One region of the Paenibacillus hexagrammi genome, then DNA from elsewhere that is predicted to be linked to it. Evidence: riboswitches for the same ligand, from Rfam matches in the RefSeq annotation. Region 1 holds a riboswitch; each other region holds the start of a gene.
The links. Region 1 has a riboswitch for cyclic di-GMP ahead of L0M14_RS25220 (DUF192 domain-containing protein). Riboswitches for the same ligand answer to the same signal wherever they lie in the genome.
Positions count from the first base shown of each region.

Region 2: linked by a shared signal. The riboswitch ahead of L0M14_RS29365 (putative bifunctional diguanylate cyclase/phosphodiesterase) and the one ahead of L0M14_RS25220 (DUF192 domain-containing protein) in region 1 are both predicted to bind cyclic di-GMP.
Region 3: linked by a shared signal. The riboswitch ahead of L0M14_RS27840 (PilZ domain-containing protein) and the one ahead of L0M14_RS25220 (DUF192 domain-containing protein) in region 1 are both predicted to bind cyclic di-GMP.

Region 1 is NZ_CP090978.1:5,533,524-5,540,979, forward strand. It holds partial or broken gene L0M14_RS25185 (CpaF family protein) at 1-405, opposite strand, end outside; gene L0M14_RS25190 (CpaE/TadZ family protein) at 420-1,271, opposite strand; gene cpaB (Flp pilus assembly protein CpaB) at 1,261-1,965, opposite strand; gene L0M14_RS25200 (pilus assembly protein TadG-related protein) at 1,977-2,909, opposite strand; gene L0M14_RS25205 (TadE/TadG family type IV pilus assembly protein) at 2,920-3,336, opposite strand; gene L0M14_RS25210 (A24 family peptidase) at 3,342-3,851, opposite strand; gene L0M14_RS25215 (Flp family type IVb pilin) at 3,972-4,154, opposite strand; gene L0M14_RS25220 (DUF192 domain-containing protein) at 4,210-4,554, opposite strand; cyclic di-GMP riboswitch class I at 4,648-4,739, opposite strand; partial or broken gene L0M14_RS25225 (transposase) at 5,053-5,178, shown strand; gene L0M14_RS32085 (IS3 family transposase) at 5,199-5,318, shown strand; gene L0M14_RS25230 (methyl-accepting chemotaxis protein) at 5,354-7,456, opposite strand, start outside.
Region 2 is NZ_CP090978.1:6,390,508-6,397,963, reverse strand. It holds gene L0M14_RS29370 (BMP family lipoprotein) at 1-372, opposite strand, end outside; gene L0M14_RS29365 (putative bifunctional diguanylate cyclase/phosphodiesterase) at 654-2,318, opposite strand; cyclic di-GMP riboswitch class I at 2,403-2,489, opposite strand; partial or broken gene ilvA (threonine ammonia-lyase IlvA) at 2,561-3,816, opposite strand; gene L0M14_RS29355 (S-layer homology domain-containing protein) at 4,027-6,378, opposite strand; gene L0M14_RS29350 (response regulator transcription factor) at 6,575-7,174, opposite strand; gene L0M14_RS29345 (sensor histidine kinase) at 7,098-7,456, opposite strand, start outside.
Region 3 is NZ_CP090978.1:6,077,741-6,085,196, forward strand. It holds gene prfA (peptide chain release factor 1) at 1-400, opposite strand, end outside; gene ychF (redox-regulated ATPase YchF) at 434-1,534, opposite strand; gene L0M14_RS27840 (PilZ domain-containing protein) at 1,615-2,310, opposite strand; cyclic di-GMP riboswitch class I at 2,444-2,533, opposite strand; gene tadA (tRNA adenosine(34) deaminase TadA) at 2,905-3,357, shown strand; tRNA gene L0M14_RS27850 (tRNA-Arg) at 3,403-3,477, shown strand; gene L0M14_RS27855 (hypothetical protein) at 3,670-4,041, opposite strand; partial or broken gene L0M14_RS32120 (MFS transporter) at 4,372-4,563, shown strand; gene L0M14_RS27860 (MFS transporter) at 4,596-5,507, shown strand; gene L0M14_RS27865 (small acid-soluble spore protein P) at 5,932-6,096, opposite strand; gene L0M14_RS27870 (hypothetical protein) at 6,111-6,260, opposite strand; gene L0M14_RS27875 (hypothetical protein) at 6,279-6,626, opposite strand; tRNA gene L0M14_RS27880 (tRNA-Ser) at 6,861-6,947, opposite strand; gene serS (serine--tRNA ligase) at 7,026-7,456, opposite strand, start outside.

The DNA.
Region 1 (7,456 bases):
AGGATCAAGCAGTAGCGGATTAATCGGCCCGAAGCCGGTCAAATCGTTGATCAGCTCCTCAACGACCTTTTTGCGATCGATTTTGCCGCGGAAGGTTTCGTCTTCTTTCATAATCTCGACCGCCATCGCGTCAAGCTTAGGCACGATCGCTTCGACATCATCGTCTTTCATTTCGCTGAGAATAAGCTTATGCAGCTTATTTTTCAGTTCCTGATGCTTGCTGATTTCACGCGGATTCTCCTTATTCGCAGAGTCGGAGCGGCGTATATCGCGAAAGGTGCTGAGCAAATCCTTTTTCACGGGCTGCGCTGTCTGGAGGGTATCTGCATGCTCCCCTTCGGCACCAGCTTCCGAATTCGGGTCGATTTGTCCGGCACGGGCTTGTATTTTATCCAGTAAGCTCATTCGCTGTCTCCTCCTTACGATTGGGGTGCATTGCCTTTATTTTTGTTAAACAGCATATGAAAAATGGATGCAGGCTTCGGTTTGAAGAGCGAGATTTCCCTCCGGGAGATGAGCTGCTCGGCCATTTTGAACACCGATTTCGCGATGTCCGTTTTTCCTTGATTCAGAACAAACGGGATCCCGATATTTATAGATTGAGAGACAATCTGAAAATCATTCGGCACGTAGATGGGATTCTCCGCCCCAAGAATATCCGGCACATCCGAAGCCTTGATGGCGCTTTCCATCGTAGACCGGTTAATAACGAGCTGCACCTTATGCTTGAGGCCCAGCGCATCTAATGTTTCCAGCATCAGCTTCGTGTTTTTGATTGCGCTCATTTCAAGTGTGGTCAGCACGAAGATTTGATCTGCTTTCTCAATGAACTGCATCGTATTTTCCTGCAAGCCTACACCTGTATCGGCAATTAAATAATCGTGCTGAGCCAGCAGCATTTCACAAACCCGGTCAATCACGTCCGGTTTAATTAAATCTGCAAATTCCGGACGCTCAGGCGCAGCCAATACTTTCACGCCGCTGCTATGGCGGATCATGTAGCTAGGCAGCGTGTGCTTGTCGATCGTATCGATACTTTCAGCCACATCTTTAATCGTGAAAGTGGGATGCAAATCCATCGCCAAGCTTACATCGTTAAACTGCAGATCCCCATCGATGATGCTGATCTGAATATTGCTTTTGGAAAGCGCGACAGCGAGATTGACAGCGAGTACAGTACGGCCGATGCCGCCCTTACTGCTGCATATGGCGATCATCTCGCCTCGCTTTTCCTTCAGCGGCCCCTCCATACCTGTATCGCTACTTTTCATCTCCGCCTGCTCCTTTCGATTCTGTCTCTCCATTTGGCTGGATCCGGCTATACAGCATTAAGCTCACGCTTCCAGCTTCACTCGCATTAACCAACGCTACTGCGTCCTGCGGCTTCACTTCAAGCGTTACCGAGGAGTATTCCACATAAGGCGTCTCCGTGGTTGCCTCGACCATTCTTCGTCCAACGGCAAGCACCCTGGCATGCTGCAAGATGAGCGTGGAAACAAGCGGCCCATTGGACTGTTTATCCGTTTGGTTCGAAATCACATCGACATAATCATCGGGCTCGATCAAGTTGGAAACTGATCTGACGATATTGACTCCAACAGACACAGCCCGATAGCCGTCCGTCACTTTCCGCGAGACAAGCAGCGCTTCTTCCTTCTGCCCTTGCAGATGGTGGCTCAGCAGCATCTCTCCCGGAGCCAGATCACTGTTGGCGATTTTTCCCGCGGCTTCCTCTATAGTGAGTACGGCCTCTGGGTGCAGCGCCTTCTTGGGCACTTGCGCAATTTCAATAGCACCTGCATCAATCACAGTGTTGCGCTTGATGGGCTGCTTCGCCACAACCACATCCGTCATGTTGGTATTGATAACTGCCGCTTCATCGAATTTTTTCATATATTTGATAAAAAGAAAGGTTGTTAACAACCCCATGATAACCGCCAGTATCAAAACCGCTTTTGATCGCATATTCGGCTCTCCTACTCTATAAGTCTGATGGCATAAGCCCCTTTATCAATGGCTCCCGGCTTCGCCGTGCCTTTCCCCGTCCTTTTGATAAAGATGCCGCTGATGGCGGTATCTTTGCTGCTCATTGGATCTGTGATGTAAAAGTAAGCAAAGCCGGTCACCTGAATTTGTTTCATCTGGTTCGTTGTGAAATTATACGGCTTGTATGTCGGCACCAAAAGAATCCTTGGCGAGTCCCGGTGCGAGAGATCTGCCGGCGGATAAGGATCCGCATTAATTCTGTACTGAACCGCATCCCTTGTATTGCCCGCAATGTTACCGGTTTGCGTATCAATGATATCCCCAATGTCCACCTCATTGCTGTACCCATGCATTAAGTTGTACTCGTAGGTATTGGCGCCATTGCCGCCCAAAGCCAGGATTCCGAAAACGCCGGATACGCTCTGTGTTTGATCGACCTTCAGCTTGTACGCCTTTCCATATTCCAAAGCGATGGAATCATCGATGCCAAGAGGCGCTACGCCCGTTCCGCTTCCCATTGGCAGAATTTGTGCGGCTGCCTCGGCTTCTACTGTTACTTCATCCCATCCGAGCAGTTTGGCAAAATGAAGAGGTACCGGCTTCGCCAGACTGACCCTAATGCTTTTCCCAAGCTCAATGCCGGTTGACTTCAGGCTGCCCGCTTCCTGATGCTCTTGCAAAATTTTTTGGACAATAGCCGTTACAGTCTGGGATTGCCCTGTAAGCTCCTGCGCGCCGGAGAGCGCAGCAGCGTTGGCCGCTTTCTGCAAATGGCTGCGCTCGGCGAATAAAGTTCCGCCATCGATGATTAGTGCACATGCCGCCAGTAACCCCATCAGCATAAGTCCGATCAGCACAATGGAGCTTCCTTGCTCTTCCCGCCATAGTCCATGTATGTACCTGCTGCCTCGTTCCATCTTCATAACCTGCCTCCTATTCCACCCGGATGGTAGAGTCCGCGGATATAAGCGGTTTTGGAAGTACGCTTCCAATCAGCGGGGTGATATAAGGCAAACTGTATTGCAAAGTTACTTTCACATAGTCTCCCGACTTTCTTGTCGATTGTGCCGGAGAGATCGTTACTTGAAGCGCATTGCGGTTATCTACTTGTGCATTCGCTCTCGAGAATGCCGTGATATCCGCGTCCCCTTTGCCTAATCCTCCAAGCCTGACCGCCTCTTGAGCGACCAGATTCATCTGCAGATACGTGAACACAACCCGCCCGACATCCAGCATGCCGCAAACGATCAAAAGGAGCAGCGGGACGAGCAGAGCGAATTCCGTCAACGACTGCCCTTTCTCGTTTTTCAGCAAATTCCGGCAGGCGAATGCTGCATCCGCTTTTCGCATGGTCCTCACCATCCCTTAAACCACAGGCAGACCAAGGCGCCGCCTGCTATGGCTACTCCGTATGGATACGTTGCGGTTAGGACTGTTTTGTCAGCGTTTACGGGTAACAGGACGCCATAGCGGAAGCTGTACATGCAGATACCGATCCACTTCATTCTGATCATCGCTCCATTCCGAAAAACAATGACCAATACGGCCAATATCGCTCCGATTAGAGCCATATATACGGAAGTCATCAATACGAAAGAAGTCCCTTTCATTGCGCCCACTAATGCCAGGAGCTTGACATCGCCAGCACCTATGCCCCCAAGAAGATACGGGATCAACAGCACGCCTAACCCTGCGAGGAAGCCTGCAAGAGAGGCCCCTAATCCGGTCCATCCGGCCATTGCTGTATGTGCGCCTAATGCAGCTGCTATTCCGGGAAATATCACCTTATTATGTATTTTTCTGCTCCTCACATCGGTCACAACCGAGATCAACAGCACGGTCAATAGCATGATAGTAAAAAGCATCTCCCTACCTCCGTTGCCTAGTAAAGCTCAAATTTGTGAAAAAAGGCCCTACGCGGTAGAACACGTAAGACCTTTTGGTACGTATCGGCAATCTTGGTCTTGTTATTGCTTGCTTTACGTTTACGGAGTCGTATTACGGCTTTGCACGGTTGATAATGCATCTTGGAAGATATTCACGATTTCTGTACGAAGGGTTACCAGAGTAGCTACTACAGCCACCGCGATTAGCCCCAGCACGAGACCGTATTCTGTCATACCTTGACCTTGTTCTTGTGTAACCAGCGCTTTGAATTTGTTCATCATGAGTAATCGCTCCCTTGTATTGGTTAGTTTAGTTGTTTAAGTTTAGGTTCCAAGTTTAGCTTTCAAATTGAACCATGCTGCCCACTTGCAGAGCATTTCGTTCGATGCTTCCTGCGGGAAACTCAATTACGGATTCGGAATTCGGAAATGATGTTCCTATCTTCCCCGGCGCCAAAGCCTGTTCCAATCCTACGACCCGGTGTTTTGCATCGAGATGAACGACGTCGATACTGTAGTTCATAAAGAAGGTGTGCACGGACCTGCACGGCCTTATGTACATACAGCAGCCCTCAGGCAATTCGGATGAAAACATCAGCCCTTTCAATCTCCGATAAAACGTTGCCGCCACCCAAACCTCTTCAGCAACGACGTGTCCGCTCTCAGGCAGGACTAACTTCATGCGGACTATCCCCTCCATTCTTGTCTGAAATAACCCACCTTCTCCGAAAGGAAGGGAATATTGGCATATAAAAAACAAGCCCCCTTCAAATCTTTCGGCAGCTGGCTGGCATGGCGCTTGTTTCATGCGCGTTAGCCCCTGTAGCTTTGCGTCACTGATTTTCATCAGTTTTGCCTTTATCGAGATTCGTCGAAGCTTGTCGCTTTAGGTCGAATCCGATGTGTTGATATCATCATAAGACATGTAAGCGTTTTCTTGTATCGGTCTAAGTTCACAATTTTCAGACTATTATTCATGGTACTGCTTTCCTATCATCTTCTGCATTCGCATCCCTTTAATCCCTATATGACTATAAAAGGAATCCTGTTTATCCCGAATTTACAGACATTCGATGTTAATCCATTTTCATCCAATGGGATTTATGACCCTTTCAGTTGAAGTAAATTATGGGCTAATCCCCTAAAGCTAAAAAAATTCAACCAGAGCATAGTCAGGTCTAAGATGGTTCTTCAGAATGAATTTGGCATCACCTACAACCTAAAGAGAATCCGTCGGCTTATGAAACAACTAAATCTTGTGTGCCCGCACAGAAAAGCAAATCCTTACAAGTGCATGGCTAAAGCTAAGATGAGATAGACCGCTAAATCAAATATTACAACCATCACAGATATCAATGTGGATTAAAAAAGATGACCCCTGTTCAGTACTCAGTACAGGAATCATCTATTGTGTCCAAGCATTTCACAAGATGTGCTTTTTCATAGAAAGGGTATCGCAGTTATTAGGCTGCGCTATCCACCTATGCCAAAGTAAATTTTCTCAACTCGTCCTGCAGGTCTTGAGCGCAGCTGCCCAGAGCATCCGAGGAAGCCTGCACTTCTTCCATAGATGCGAGCTGCTCCTGAGCAGCCGCCGCCATTTCCGTGGTACGGTCGGAGGCGCTTCGTGCAAAGCCTACCATATCCATGGTAGATGCCGTAACCTGCTGGGCACTGGCAGACATTTGCTCGGATGCTGCGGAAACCTCTTGGATTTGGTGGGCTACCTTGCGGATGGAGTCCAGGATGGAGCTAATCGCACTATCCGTCTGCTGGATCGCCGATAATCCGAGCTCCGCCTCGGCAGCCGTTTCCTTCATGGAAACTACCGCCCCCTCGACGAGGTCGAGAATCAAACTCACAATTGACGTGATAGATTCAACCGATTCCTGCGTCTGTCCGGCCAGTTTGCCGATCTCCGAAGCGACCACTTTAAAGCCACGGCCGTATTCCCCTGCCCGAGCCGCCTCGATATTGGCATTGAGCGCCAGCAAGTTCGTCTGCGAAGATAAGTGCTTGATCGTGGAGACGAACGCCCCGATGTCCTTCGAATGTTCGCCAAGCCGCGTTACGACATCCGCAGATTCATGAACCGCATGACGAATCGTTTGCATTTGACCGACCGCAACCTTCAGCTTCTCCTCACTGGTTCGTGCTCCATCCGATACATCAACCGCCAGCTCAGAAACCTCCGAAGCGCTGTCAGCAATTCTCGAAATACCAATTGCCATCTCATTCATGGCGAGAGCATTTTCTTCAGAGGCTTTCTTCTGCTGCTCGGCTCCTTCTGCTACGACTTGAACCGCCATCGCGATTTGCTGCATGGCCGACGTCGATTCCGTAGACACGGCTGACAGCTCCTCCGATGAAGCGGCAACCTGCTCGGATATATCCTGATTAATGCGCAGAATCCCTCTTAACGAGTCTGTCATTTGATTAAAAGCAACACCAACTTCACCGAGCTCGTCTCTCGTTTGCAGCTCTACCTGCTTGGACAGGTCTCCTCCCGCGAGCCTCTCGGCCCCATGCTGCAAGGATCTAATAGTCATTCTTACACTTCGGTAGAAGGCCAGAAAGAAGAGCGCCGCAAGAAGAATCGTAATACCTACCAGAGACATCATCTTCGCACGATCGCTGCTCAACCGGTCAACCCGATGCTGCAGAAGCTGATCCAACTGGGTTGAGACGACTTGAAAAAATTGATTTGATATCTCAATCGAATTGGTTCCTTCCGCAAAAAAATCACTCGGCTTCATAGTTAAGGAAGCAGCATTCAAGACATTTTTATCAATGGTCGCAAGAAAGCCCTTGCTTGACTGCACACTTTGTCCACCTGGTCCTTCGAGAACAGCGGAAAGAGTCGGATTGGATTCCGAAATAATATTTAGTGCCTTTTCGATATTCTGAATGGATGTTTGGATAAGCGCCTTTTCGATTCGAGCGCTCACTTTTCCATCGTCCGTTATCTTCTTACTGGCAAGCACGCCGTTAAGATCGCCCCTCGCCTGTCCGGTAAACTCGATGAGCTGCGGAAGCTGGTGGACCATGACGTTCATCATATAGTAGGAATCGACCTCAGGATCCAAGGTCAGGTTCGATTCATCGGCAATATGGACAATGAAGTCCAGAATGTCACCGATTAGGGCCGTGTGACGGTCATAGCATTCTTTGGCCGGAAGCTGAAGTGTCTGCTCTTCGAGGTTCTTCCAGTCATTCTGAATGGCTTGCCAAGCAGTAGCGGTCTGCAGCTCATCACCGTTTTGTGCATTCATCTCAGCCACACGCGCCATACTCGCCTCGATTGCTTTCTCTTTATCAGCTAGCATCGTCTTGGAGGCTGTGTCTCCGTTTAAAATCCCGTTTGCTAAACCACGATGCTGCTGAATATCCAGCATAAGTGGCATGAGCCCCTGAATATAAGCGCTGCCCAACAATTCTTTCTTCGAATCTTGTATTTGATTTTGCAGATCCTTCGACCATATCCCGATTAGCAGACCTAGCGGTACTAAGAATAGCAGGCTAATCAATACAAACTTTTGAGCGTATTTCATTCGAGTCATCAGGGCTGTAAAAGGAGTCAGTAA
Region 2 (7,456 bases), 860 kb from region 1:
TCCCATTAAGAATCCGATTCCCCAAGTCAAGTCATACTTATCTTTAACAAATGTATTCAAGTTGGGAGTATAATCAGAGTCGCTTTTGCTTTCCAGGTTTTTCACTTTAACGCCTGTGTCTTTTTCCAGCTTCTTAAGGCCTTCCCACGCGCTTTGGTTAAAGGATTTGTCGTTCACTCCGCCAATATCGGTAACCATACCGATCTTCAAGTTAGCCGCCTTCGCAGAGCCAGGAGTGGCAGATGCCGCTGCGCTAGCAGCAGGAGCCTGAGATGCACCGCCTGTGTTCGTTTCCGGTTTCTTGCCGCAGCCCGATACAACCATAGCTGACACGGTGACAGCCATTAAAGCAGTAGTAAGCATTCTTTTCATTAGTTCGTACCCCCAACGATAATTTTAAAAACACTTCCATGGAATTCCAGTATGTAGTATGACCTTCACGCCGCAAAATATGTAGCCCGCTTCGAGTACGAGTGTATCACTATTTTCTATGTCAGGGAAGCTCCCATTGTCAGCCATACACACAATTCGTATCGTCACACAAGGTAACACTGGGGTTTTGTCATCAGCTACAATTTGGAATTCATGTCCGACTTCAAATTATACAACCGGAGGTCAATAATTGTCTATAGGACACTTTCAAAAGTGTCCTATCAACTGATTTTCTCTTTCAGCAGCCGGGTAAATTCGGCAGAATCGAGCGGACTGCTGAACCATTTCCCTTGTGCTTCCGCGCAGCGAATGATCTGAAGATGCTCAAGCTGCTCTTTCGTTTCTACGCCTTTGGCGATCAAGTTCAACTGCAGCCTTTGCGCCATCGTAACGATCGCTTCGGCAAGCTCTTGATTGTCTCCATTCTCAGGGAGGCCTTTGATCAGCGTGCTATCAAGCTTCACACTATCAGCGGGGATGTAGGTGCCGCCGGTTCTTGTAAACAAGCCGGTGCACATGTCGTCCATAGCAATCCGGAATCCCAATGCTTTCAGAATCCTCAGCTTCTCCCCAACCTCTTGAAGGCTCGATGCTGCAATGCCCTCCGCCATATCAAGCTCAATCCATGAAGCATCCAGCCCGGTTGCCTTCAATATATCCGTCATTACATCGAGAAATTGTCCATCTTTAAACTGAGATGCCGTGACCCCTACCGTGAGACGAAGAGGCGGATAACCCGCATCGCGCCAGCTCTTAGCCTGCAGACAGGCCGTCCAGATGGCCCAGCGGCCAATGGGAATCATGAGCCCGCATTCCTCCGCTAGACGCATCCACTCACTAGGGGCGGCAGCAATCTGTTCTGATTTATTCCAATGAATAACTGCTTCCATCCCAATTAGCCGTCCACTGGCTACTTCATACTGCGGTTGATAGCGCAAATCGAATTCTTTACGTTCAAGCGCTTCGGTCAGTTCTTTCTCCAACCGCGCTTTGCTCGCCACCATACTATCGATATCCGCCGCATAGAATTGATAACGCGTATCTTTCTTCTGCTTAGCCCCATACATGGCCTCGTCCGCGCGGATCATCAGCTTCTCTGGAGTATCACCATCCAAGGGATACAGTGCGATTCCCATGCTTGCCGTAACTTCGAACGAATGCCCCTCCAGCAGAAAAGGCTGTTCGAGCGCTTTCTGAATGCGGGCTGCGACATGTCTTACATCCTCGGGCTTTGTAATGAAAGGCAGCAAAATAGTGAACTCATCTCCACCCTGCCGATAGACGGTATCGTCGCCTCTCAGGCAATGAAGCAGCCGCTCCCCCGCCTGACGAATCAGCAGATCGCCATACGCATGTCCCATGGTATCATTAATATCTTTAAATCGGTTCAAATCCAGAAAAATAACGGCTACCAGCTGCTGATGCCTCTTGGCATGAAGCAAATACTGCTCCAGGCGGTCTTCGAACAGCCGGCGATTGGGCAATCCGGTCAGTGCATCATGATTCGCAATATACTCCATCTGCGAGCTGTGTGCTTTATAGTATTCGCGAGCCGTCAGCAACCGGCGAATGCTGTAAGCCAGCACCGTACAAATCACCGTGTGCAAGCATAAGCTGACCAACTGCACGGGTACCGCCAGCAAGGCTGCTGCAACGAAACATGCAGCTGCTCCGCTTGCAAAGAGAACCGCAGCCAGCTTCTTCCTCACCAGCAGCGCCGAACAAATGAAGACGGAGAAAAGTACTCCCGGCAGCATGCCGTTTGCTTGCACGGAAACCGTGCTGAGCAGATTCACGGTAAGGAGAGCAACGCAGATCAAGCAAATATATTCCCAAGCGTAACGCCTGCTAGGGACATGCTCTTTTAAGACAGGACGACTACTCACACTTATATCCTCCTCCAATCAAAAAAAAGGCTATTCCATCAAATGGAATAGCCGCAGGAAGTATCATGAAATAAGATGCTTCTTCTCGGTAGCCCAGCTGCCATTGTCATCCACGACATTAGGCCTGTAGCTTTGCGTCCTTGCCTTTCGGCAAGTTTGCCTTTTTCGAAAATATGAATGCTTTATATAGGACTAATTTACTATACCATAATTCCCCAATTTTAGCCAATAGTATCAACGTGTCAAATCAGCAGATTAAACAGCTTCGGATCTTTATTGATCTCCATATACCCATAATCCTTGCGGGCAAGCCGCTCGATTAAACCATGGTAATCGTCTTTATTCTTGAGTTCGATTCCGACCAGTGCAGGCGCATCGTCTCTGTTATTCTTCTTCGTGTACTCAAATCGGGTAATATCGTCCGTCGGTCCGAGCACTTCCTCCAGAAACTCGCGAAGCGCTCCCGCACGTTGAGGAAAGTTCAAGATAAAGTAGTGTTTGAGACCCTCGTAAATCAACGATCGCTCTTTAATTTGCTGCATCCGGTCAATGTCGTTATTGCCTCCGCTAATAATGCATACCACGTTTTTACCGCGGATTTGTTCACGATAGGCGTCAAGAGCAGCTACAGGAAGTGCACCGGCTGGCTCGATCACAATCGCATTGTTGTTGTAGAGCTCCAGAATGGTCGTACATTCCTTCCCTGCTGGAACTACGACAATATCCTCGAGCAAATCCCGGCAGATCTCAAAGGTTAGCTGGCCTACCTGCTTGACCGCCGCCCCATCCACAAACTTATCAATGGAAGACAACGTGATGACCTCTCCCATTCGAATCGCTTCGGACATGCTCTCTGCGCCTTCCGGCTCAACGCCGATGATGCGCGTCTGGGGAGATACGCTTTCAGCGTAAGCGGCAACCCCGGCAGCAAGTCCGCCGCCGCCAATGGTCGCAAATATATAATCAGGCGTCTCCGCCATCTGGTTAAGGATTTCCAAGCCTACGGTACCTTGACCGGCAATCGTCCGAACATCATCAAACGGATGAATGAATACCTTATTCTCTCTCACGCAGTACTCCTTAGCTTGTGCGGAGGAATCATCAAAGCTGTCGCCGGTAAGAATGACTTCTACAAAGGAGCCCCCGAACAGCTTCACCTGCGAAATCTTCTGGCGAGGGGTTGTTGTGGGCATGAAGATCTTGCCTTCAATGCCAAGCTGCTTGCAGGAATACGCCACCCCTTGAGCATGGTTGCCAGCGCTCGCGCATACGACGCCAGCCGCTCGTTCCTCGGGAGACAGGCTTTGAATCACATTGTAGGCGCCGCGAATTTTAAACGAGCGGACCACCTGCAAATCTTCTCTTTTAAAAACACATTACATTCATATAGATTGGATAAAAGCTCATTGCGCTGCAATGGCGAAGGTTCGAACACCCTGCTAAGCACATGATTCGCTTTAATAATATCTTCCAACCCTACTTTTCCATGAACAGCCACGCGCTTCTACTCCTTTACCATCACTTTTTCAATTCACATGTAGACCCTATTGTATCATATCGGCAGGCCGCCGTCGCTACCTGCAAAAGTTAACATAACTAGATGAATCTATGAAAATAAGGTGCTCTCCGACTCATCCTGAGCAGGGCTCAACACAAAGAAAAAAGAAGAGCACGCCGACACTCCGGCATCCTCTTCTCGCTCTAATTACTAGTACATACGTGGGCTATCCTGCAAATCGGAACGCTTCTGCAAGTAGCGGTAGAAGGCCACCGCCGCTTGCGCCTTGGTCACTTCCTGGTCCGGTCCGAAGCTTCCATCGTTCAGAGACATGATATCCAGTCCGACTACGATGGCTACTTCGCCGACGTTCTTCAGCTGCGCTTTATCCGCAAAATCTTGATTGAACACTTTCTCATACTTCGTCAATGTCTTATAGCCAAGGGCTTTGACAATCAGCTGCGCCATGTCCTCGCGAGTCATCTTGGCATCCGGATTAAACTCGGTTCCCGGATCCAGCAGACCGCGATCGACCGCATTCTCAACATAGGCGAAATATTTGGAGCCATTGGCTACATCTTTGAACGATGCGGCACGGTCCATCGAGTAGTAAATACCATGATTGCCGCCGTTCATCGCGATAACGAGCATTTTGACCATTTCACCGCGCGTAATGGCTTGGTCAGGGTTCACTTTTCCGTCTTTGACGTCCAAAGCACGATAGTCGAGCATGAGCTGCAGCTCATTTTTAGCCCAGTGGTTGTCGATATCATCCACTTTCACACGGTCCAGCGTGATGACTTCGCCTGAAGACGCACTTAGCCACTCTCCGCTCTGAGCATTAAACATGTAGGATTCCTGCGTATATTTAGGCACCAACGAGTAAACAAGCTTGGCTTCGATTTTTGCATTCGTGTCTGCGGAAGGAGCTGGAATCGTCTCGCCTGCCGCCTTCATCAGGTTGTACTTGGCTAATGGAATAGCGATTGGTCCACCATGGGACGTCACGTAATTCAGTACAATGTCATACTGCGACAGCAGCGTTTCTTTGGCCTTGTCGACCGCGATTACTTCCGGCTTCTGCTTCGGGTACTCCATATTGCTGAAAGAGGAATAATAGTTCATCACGCTTCCGTCCGTACGGTCTACACTGACAGTAACAGTCTCGTTGTTGGCGATCACACCGTCAATTACGCGTTCAAAGGTAATATCCCAATTGCGCATAAACTTCAGCTGATCTTCCGTCATACCTTCCGCTGAAGGCGTAACGAGAACCAGTTGATCGGTATACGCAGGCATTTCTTTCTTCACCAATTCAACCGCAGTCTCGGTTGCCTTCTCCAAGGAAACCTTAGCGTCTACCGGCTTAGAGGAATCATTGGTATAGGATACGTATCGGTTAAAATTCTGGATTTCTCCCGTCTTGCTGTTGATCGAGGCCCAAGCACCTTCGCCGCCTCTTTTTCCTGCAGGGTCATCATCTGTGGCAAGATTCCAGTTAAGGTTCCAGCTGGAGGTCGTCTCACCGGTGTCAGGATTTGTGTATTCGTTATAGGACGCATCCTGCAGCTGATAGCTGGATGGGATTTGGAAGGCATCCGTTACTCGCTTAACGGCCTCATCCTTGCTCAAATTCAGATCGGGAGCCGGTTGTTCGGATAGCGGCTTGTCAGTGAGCGGCTTCTTCGTTGCTGCAGCGCCGCCGTTATCGATGTAGCCGTCATTCCATAGCTCCCCTTTAGCAGCATCAAGGACAAACGGATTCAATTGATACGTAATGATCGGTTTCTTTTGGCCCGGAGCATTATATGGAATTTGATACAGCAAAGAGATGTTCGCCTTGTCTTTGAAGGTATCCGCAATCTTATCCTTATCAATTGGTGTTATGCCCTTCTCAAACTCAACCTCATCATCCCAATTGTAGTTGTAGCTCGTCACCTGGCCATCACCATTAACCATAACATTAACGCCATTCTGCATAAACGGAACGCCGTCTACCGAACGATCGAACCGAATATTGTATTGGTAATTGCCATCAAGAGGCGTCCGGAATGAGTTCTCTTCCATCTGGTTATACAAAAGCTCTTGCTGTTTACCTGGCAGCACCTTCTCGATCCAGGCAGACGCAATCGCTTTCGCTCCTGTGAAATCTACCTTAGGCGGATAGCTCGGCTTATGGTCCGGATCGCTATCGTTCATGTTGTAGCCGGTCAGCGTCCCGTCCATGCCGTTAATCGTCACATTGATATTGCCGTAGTATTGATCCTTAACTTTCTTGGAAAAATTCAAGTTCCATGCCGGAACGTTATGTCCATTCATCATGTAATACGAGTTGAGATTGGCCGATTGGAGGGTGTACCCTTCCGGAATGGTTATATAGGTCTTGGCAAGTTCGAGGGCTTTATCTTTGGTAATTGTCGGTTCCAAGTCTGCATTGGTCTTGGCTGGAAGCGTCACTACCTTACTTGCCGCCACGGGGGTGCTTGCCCATACTTGCGGAGCTGCCGTAAGCAGCAAAGCTGATGCAATCGCTACTGTTCCTACTTGTTTGAATAATTTCAAATCCATCTTCCTCCTCTACGAATTTGGCTCGGCCATCCCATGCCTTGGCGATGATCTTGAGCAGTTCTACACCCTAAACGTAAGCAATTGGAAAAAGGTTGCTGAACATGCTGAGAGAAATGGAGATAAATAAAAAAAGCCTTTAACAGGAGCCGCGCGGGCATTCTGTTACAGACCTCGAAAGAAGAGTCTACGCTTATCTGAACCATCCCTTATCTTTAAAACGCTTAATCGCCTCGATCCGGTTACTCACATCGAGCTTTTCCAGGATGACCGAAATGTAATTTCGAACTGTACCTGTCGTAATGTATAACTCGCTGGCGATTTCCTTTGTATTTTTGCCGTCAGCCATCAGAACGAGGACCTCATTCTCCCGATCCGTAAGCGGATTGGATTGACCGAACACATCATCCACCAGCTCCGGTGCATAGATACGCCTTCCCGTCATGACGCTGCGAATGGAAGCAGCCAGCTCCTCACTTGGGCTGTCTTTAAGCAAATAACCGTTAACTCCCGCCTTCACCGCACGTTCGAAATAACCGGGCCGGGCGAAGGTCGTCAGAATGATGACCTTGCAGCCGCTTCCCTTGAGCTCCTCTGCAGCTTCCAGGCCGCTCTTCCCCGGCATTTCGATGTCCATAATACAAATATCGGGTTTATGCAGCGAAACTAATTGGAGGGCATCTTCGCCGTTATTGGCTCTTCCTACAACCGTGATATCACCCTCCAACTCCAACAAGGCAGATAGCGCTCCCAGCAGCATTTTCTGGTCTTCCGCAATGACAACCCGTATCATTGGCCGTCCCCCTTTCCGGTCGTTTGTAAGAATTAGGCACCCTCATGATCACCGCCGTCCCTTGATCGGAGACGATATCTAGACTGCCATTTACAAATTCAAGCCGCTCTTTCATTCCTCGTATGCCGCTTCCTCTCATACAGCTATCCGTATCCACGATACCAATACCATCATCTCTAACCGTGACGACAGTCTCGTTCCGGACAGGTTCGATAACCAGGGAGCAGGACTGGGCGCCACTGTGCTTCACCACATTATTAACCGCTTCCTTGATGCACATGC
Region 3 (7,456 bases), 540 kb from region 1:
ACATGCGGTATAAGTCGCCCGCAAACAAAGCAGCCTCGTCGCCGCCTGCAGCGCCGCGGATTTCCACAATGACGTTTTTATCGTCGTTCGGGTCTTTTGGCATCATCAAAACTTTCAGCTTCTCTTCCAGCTCTGCAGCTCGTTCGCTGAGTTCCTCGATCTCCATTTTGACCATTTCGCGCATCTCGTCATCTAGCTTCTCATTCTGCATAACCTTTGCATCTTCGAGCTGTTCAGTAACTGTTTTATACTCCTGATAAGCATCGTAAGCTTCCTGAAGATCCGATTGCTCCTTGGAATACTCCCGAAGCTTCTTCGTGTCGCTGGTTACATCAGGATCACACAAAAGCTCGCTTAACTTCTCGTAGCGATCCGCTACTGCCTGAAGTCGATCTAACATCCGGACCACTCCTTTTATAGGTTTTTCACTATTTTACACATTGAAACGGAAATGCATGACATCGCCGTCTTGTACGACATATTCTTTACCTTCCAAACGCAGCTGTCCTTTTTCCTTCACAGCATTCATCGATCCGGCAGCCATCAAATCATCGTAAGACACGACTTCCGCACGGATAAAGCCGCGCTCAAAATCCGAGTGAATGACGCCCGCCGCTTGCGGAGCCTTCATTCCTTTGCGGATTGTCCATGCTCGTACTTCCTGCACCCCGGCAGTAAAATACGTGTATAAGCCGAGCAGTTTATAAGCTGCTTTAATCAATCTATTCAAACCGGACTCCTGAAGTCCCAGCTCTTCAAGGAACATCGCTTTTTCCTCGTCTTCCAGTTCAGCGATTTCGGATTCCACCTTCGCACTGATTGGAACGACCTCGGCATTCTCTTGCGCTGCGAATTCCTTAACGATTTTCACATACTGGTTATCATCAGCCGTTGCTACCTCGTCTTCGCTTACATTCGCTGCATACAGCACGGGCTTCATTGTGAGCAGATGGAGATCACGGACAATGAGTTTATCGTCATCGCTCAGATCCATGCTGCGCGCCGGTTTGTCTTCATACAGCGTTTCTTTAATACGCTCAAGCACTTCTACTTCAGCCGCAACTTTCTTGTCGCCGCCCTTCAAATTCTTACGGGAACGCTCCAGCTTTTTCTCAACGGAATCGATATCCGCCAGAATCAGCTCCAGATTAATCGTTTCGATATCGCCGATCGGATCTACTTTCCCGGATACATGCGTAATATTCTCATCCACAAAGCAGCGAACGACATGCACGATCGCATCAACTTCACGAATATGCGCCAAAAACTTATTTCCAAGCCCTTCGCCCTTGCTCGCGCCCTTCACTAAACCCGCAATATCGACGAATTCGAAAGCGGTCGGAACAATGCTCTTGGGCACTACAAGTTCCACCAGCTTCCGCAGTCTTTCGTCCGGCACTTCCACTACACCGACATTCGGATCAATCGTACAGAACGGATAATTCGCAGATTCTGCTCCCGCCTGTGTTATTGCATTAAACAAAGTCGATTTGCCGACGTTCGGTAGACCGACGATTCCTGCTTTCAACGCCATTGCCGTTCACAACTCCTTAATGTTTGAAAATATCCTCATTTATTATATAGCACTTGTCAATCAAAAAAAAGCCCGCTATCTTAGCGGACCCCGGATCCCATATCCGTGACTTTTTTCATTTTAACATCTTTTTTCTGAACAAAATAGGCCTCGACTTGATTCTTTAAGATGAACGCTCGAAGTGCGTTTGTTTTAGCATCAGGTACATTGATATATCTGGCGCCGTAGTAAATTCCGGTATCTTGCGTTTCTCGTCTAACTACTTCTGTTAGGCAGGAAATGGAGAATCCGAGCAAGAGCTCTAATTCAAGGTGTGCGGTTGTGTCCAGATGAATATTATCATCCACTGTAAATCCAACACCGCTCAAGCTAATATTTTTGATGTTGATACTTACCGGGCGTTCAAACTGATGCTTCCTTCTTTGTATATCATGCAAGCCGTGCAGCAAGCCGCCTTTTACAATCTCAATTCGTGGGAATTCCCGCTTCTCGGTAAATTTCTTTCGATTATCTGGAGGATTTATAACAATAATGGAACCATGGTCCTTGGCTACAACAGAGGTGTCGAACACAAAGAGTCCTGATTTAGTGTAGATGGTGACTTTAATCTTGTCCCCGAGCTGGAAGATATTATATTGTGGGAGCTCAATCTCGATGATATCTCCCAATACGTAGGTGATCACTCCTGTGGCTACAAAATCCCTTTTGTCCAAAACCGCCTTACTATCTATTAAAATCTCTGCGTCATTGCCTTCTTTACTACCATAATACTTCATTGGTTCAAATCTAGACTCCCTGTTCGATAACATCATGCCACATCCTTTCAGCATTGTTATTGGATATAAAAATAGACTCCCCCTGATAACTATCCCAGGAGCAGCCTATTACCAAAATCGATACCTCCAGATTTTCGGTAACCAGGCTGTCATAGCTCCTTGATGGAACGTTAGACCCTCAGCTTTGCGTCCTTGTCTTTCGACAAGTTTGCCATTATCGAATCTATTTATTGATGTATATAAAGACCTATTCTTAGACCTAACAATACTCTTATACCCTGTAGGCGAAAAGACCTACTATATGTAATTATTAGTATATTCACTTTGTCTCTCATTATCAACTAGGTTTCACCATGTTTTGCTAAAAAATTTCATTTTTTTAAGCTTAATTTACGGAATGCTATGTTGATAACTTGATTCCATGACAAGATGCCCCTACAATAAGAGCAACTATCCACAAAATAGTACGTTATCCACAAAGTTGTCCACAGATTGTTAACAACGAATGCCTGTTCGACTTTTTATGCACATGTGGACAATGAGTCTGAAAGAGAGGTGCCCCCTGTGGATGAACTACTTGAACATACCTACTGGATGAATGAAGCCATACAAGAGGCTTTTAAAGCAGAGGCCCTTGGCGAGGTGCCTATTGGGGCTATTGTCGTACATCAAGGAGAGATTATAGGGCGGGGCTATAACCTCCGAGAAACTTCTCTGGATCCCACTGCCCATGCAGAAATGATCGCTATTCGCCAAGCAAGTGAGCATCTGCAAGCATGGAGGCTGTTGGATTGCAAGCTGTATGTGACCTTGGAGCCTTGCCCCATGTGTGCGGGAGCGATCGTACAGTCCCGGGTGCCGCAAGTGATTTATGGAACTACCGATCCCAAGGCCGGCTGTGCAGGAACGCTTATGAATTTACTTCAAGAGGAGCGGTTCAATCATCGTGTAGATGTCATTAGCGGTATATTGCAGGAGGAATGCTCATCCATGCTCACGCAATTTTTCCGGAAGCTGCGCAGCAGTAAAAAGCAGCCGCCTGTATGAGGTTGCATCACGGCTTGCCTTCGTGCTATCATAATCCTTGCTTATGCGCCCGTAGCTCAGCAGGATAGAGCGACAGTTTCCTAAACTGTGCGTCGCGGGTTCGAATCCCGCCGTGGCGCGTCTTGTGGTTTTGTATCCTCTTACGTTATTACGTAGGAGGTTTTTTGTTATATCTAAAGACCTAATTTGGAGAAAAATTGTCGTATAGCGCTTCCAAAATACTTGTGTTATTATATGTAAATGTAACACTACAGGAAATTTTTTGAACAATAGGAGACTACTGTGTCTATTTTATTCATTATTGCGATCTGTCTAGGGATTCATCTCTTTCTTCAAGATGAATCGAATTGCAAAGAAGAGTACTGGACAGAAGAACTCGTTGACTTTCGATATCCTGATACTAAGTAAATCAAGAGATACACAAAACAGCGCCAAGAGCAGCTTTATAGCCGACCTTGGCGCTGTATGTTCTTGGCATAATCTATTACTTTTTTTCACTTCCGAAACATATACCTCATAGGCTTCTCGCGCATTACCAGCTGCAATTTCCACGATTTCATATTTTTTTTCGCCGATCATAATCGCATCTTCCACAGCAGGAATCGGATCTCCTAGATAAATCGTACCGAGGTATTCGTTATTTTTCTTAAGACGGAAATTACATCTATATTGCTGCTTCGTCATCCTAATTCCTCCTGAGCTCATATGCTTCAAGTTACCATATCAGATAGCTTGTGACAACATGTATCTTGAGTTACAATAACAAGTAGCGAAGTTATGTTCGAACGGTTGGTTACATATTAAACAAAGGGATTACGCCTTATAGGTTGGCGATCCCTTTGTTTTTTTGTGACATATTCAGTATCCCCTATGCCAAGCCGCAGCAAACCAACATTAGGATCAATCGTTCATGACCAGTAAGGAGAGGAGCACGATTCCATGAGTCAGATACCTGCAAATCGTTCTTATCGTATTCCGTTATTTTGTATCGTAACTTTATTATTTTGGATGTCCATGTACACCAGTGTGCCCATCATTGCACCGTATGTAGAATATTTGGGCGGCTCTCACCAGCTCGCAGGTTGGATCGTGGGTATGTACGGTATCTCCCAAATGCTGCTTCGCGTGCCGGTAGGCGTACTATCAGACCGGTTTCACAAACGTAAGATGTTCATTACATTCGGCCTGCTGTTCACAGGACTTAGCGGCCTTGGGCTTTGGATCACCCAGGATTTTACGTGGATGATTCTTCTAAGAGCTCTTGCGGCGCAGCAGCAGCAACATGGGTCGATTTTACCGTGCTCTTTACCAGCTACTATAAGCATGAGGAATCCACCAAGGCGATCGGTACGATCAGCTTCTATAATTCTTCGGGTCAAATGCTCGGCATTCTGGCTGCCGGTTGGGCGACAGACCAGCTTGGCTGGGAGGCGGCCTTTATTATGGGTGCGGCTCTTGGCGCCGTAGGGCTCGTCGCTTCACTGTTCCTAGTGGAAAATGCGCCGGAAGACGCACCGAAGATAACGCTTCGCGGCATCGGTAACGTGGCTACAGACCGCACGCTGTTGTTCGTCTCGCTGCTTGCCATTTTATCGCAAGTGTTAACTTTTGCGACAGTATTCGGCTTCACACCTGTGTTTGCAACTGGGATGGGTGCGAGCAAGTTCGACCTGGCTTTGCTCACTTTCTTTTCTAACGTACCGGTAGCTATCGCTTCCCTCTTCGGCGGGCGCAAATGGGCAGCGAAGTTCGGTGAAAAACGTGTAGTCGTTTGGGGCTTTGTCCTCATGGGCATCTTTACGTTATCGATACCATTTTCTCAGCACTTGTGGGTGCTGATGTTGACTCAAGCTGCAGCCGGTTTTGGCAGAGGGCTTTCGTTTACCGTTCTGATGGCGCTCAGCATCAAGCATATGCCTTCAGACAAACGGGCAACGGCGATGGGCTTTTTCCAAGCCATTTATGGTCTAGGAATGTTTGTCGGACCCGTCTTAATGGGTTGGATCGGTGACTGGTTTAAGCTCAGCCAAGGCTTCATCGTATTAGGCATACTCGGCGTGTTTACTGCTGTGTTATCTCAATTGTTTATACGAGTCGCTCAAGCACCTAAGCAGCCTTCCTCCAGCAAAGAAAGCTCCATGTCCCTATAAATCCACCTTAGAGAACGAATCATCGGATTCGTTCTTTTCTTTGCCGACTGCAGGGTTTCGTTCCATGAATCTCGTCTATGTATTCGGAGAAGAGGAGGAGAAAATTCCCGTAAAACGGCCACTCAATCAAAGTAAACGACCGACAATCATTATGAATGAAAAAGAACCCTTGCGGGTTCTTTTTTGTCGGTGTTGATGTTCTTTCTTAACCGTGTTACTTTGTAAACCTTTGGTAAATCTGCTTCTAAAACACGTTACGTGTCTTTCGCACATCCCCTCCAGCCTGATTATAACAGGTATGAAAGTCCTCTATGCAACGGTTGTATTTCGCTGAACTTCTCCAACGGAACCACACCTCTCTGCTCACCGACAAATATAGTATGTCCGGTTTGGCTCATTTTAAACATTTACGAAGTGAAAAATTTTATCTGTGCCCTGAACCTTTTGATTGCTGGTTTGCTCTAGAATGATTACGGTTTTTGACCTTTTTCGAGCCAGACAATGGATCTTGAAGGTTGTTCTCGTGGTCTTTTTCACTGTTATGGTTCGTTACGGCATCCTGAACAGAGTACGCTTCCGGTTTCGTCATGAGTCTACACGCTCCTATTCTTCGTCGTGATTCAATGCATCTTGATGTCTGTGATCATTGGTTTGCTGCTGAACCTGCTGAGCGTGGTGGCTGTTGACCGGTCTTTGTTCAAGATCCTTTACCACGTTTTGCAAATTTTTATCTCGACTCTTTTGCTGTGTCATCGCTGAACCCTCCGTGAATTAAGCATGTGTAACTTGATGCAGAATTTGCGCACATTCATGAATATGTCGCACATAATCATCCAGTAGATTCTGAACAACGCCGTGACGCTCATCAATATGCTTCTGCTCCTGCTCTACATCAATAACCTCAACCTTCACTTCTCTGGAATCCACATAAGTCACCTTAAAGTCAAAGGTGTACATGCTGTGCCCGGCAGTCGTAATATGAACGCGCAGGGCGTTGGAGTCGGCCTCATCAGCCCAGACTCTTGCTTGGTCGGAGCTGTTCAGTACCTCAGGCAAGCGTTTCTTCCATTCTTCAACCAAGCTCGTTTGACTAATGTTTAGCGTATCTATTTTACTCATGAGTAACACCTCCACAAGATTAAATTGTGAAAGCTTAGGTCCTTTTATCCGGATTGCTAGTTAGGAAAATATCCCTTACTTGATACTGCATATACGGATAACCGACTACGTCACCTTAAGGGACAAGCCGTCTGTCCAGGTTGATGCGAAGCAAAAGTATACAACTTATACGTTCTTATCAAGAAATAAAAAAAGCCACACGATTCTTTGTAGAATCGCATGACTTCTTGTGTACGGAGAGGGTGGGATTCGAACCCACGGTGCCCGCAAAGACACGGCGGTTTTCAAGACCGCTGCCTTAAACCACTCGACCACCTCTCCATGAAGTTGTCCCTGTTGAAGGAACAACTTATGCAGTGACAAAAAGCATTGTAGCATATTGAAAGGAAGTAAGCAAGTCTATTTTTTAGAGATGACCTTCACGTTATTCATGTAAGGCACCAGAACGTCAGGAATGACCACAGATCCGTCAGCTTGCTGATAATTTTCCAAGATTGCTGCTACTGTGCGACCCAGAGCAAGACCCGAGCCGTTCAATGTATGTACAAACTCAGGCTTTGATTTGGCATCTCGGCGGAAGCGAATATTAGCTCTGCGAGCTTGGAAATCCTCAAAGTTACTGCAAGAAGAGATTTCGCGGTATGATGCGCCGCTTGGCAGCCAGACCTCGAGATCGTATGTTTTGGCTGATGAGAAGCCAATATCACCGGTACACAAGCTTAGTACGCGGTATGGAAGCTTCAATAGCTGTAAAACGCGCTCAGCGTGTCCTGTGAGCTTCTCCAGCTCGTCATAAGATTCTTCCGGCTTAACTAGCTTAACCAGTTCAA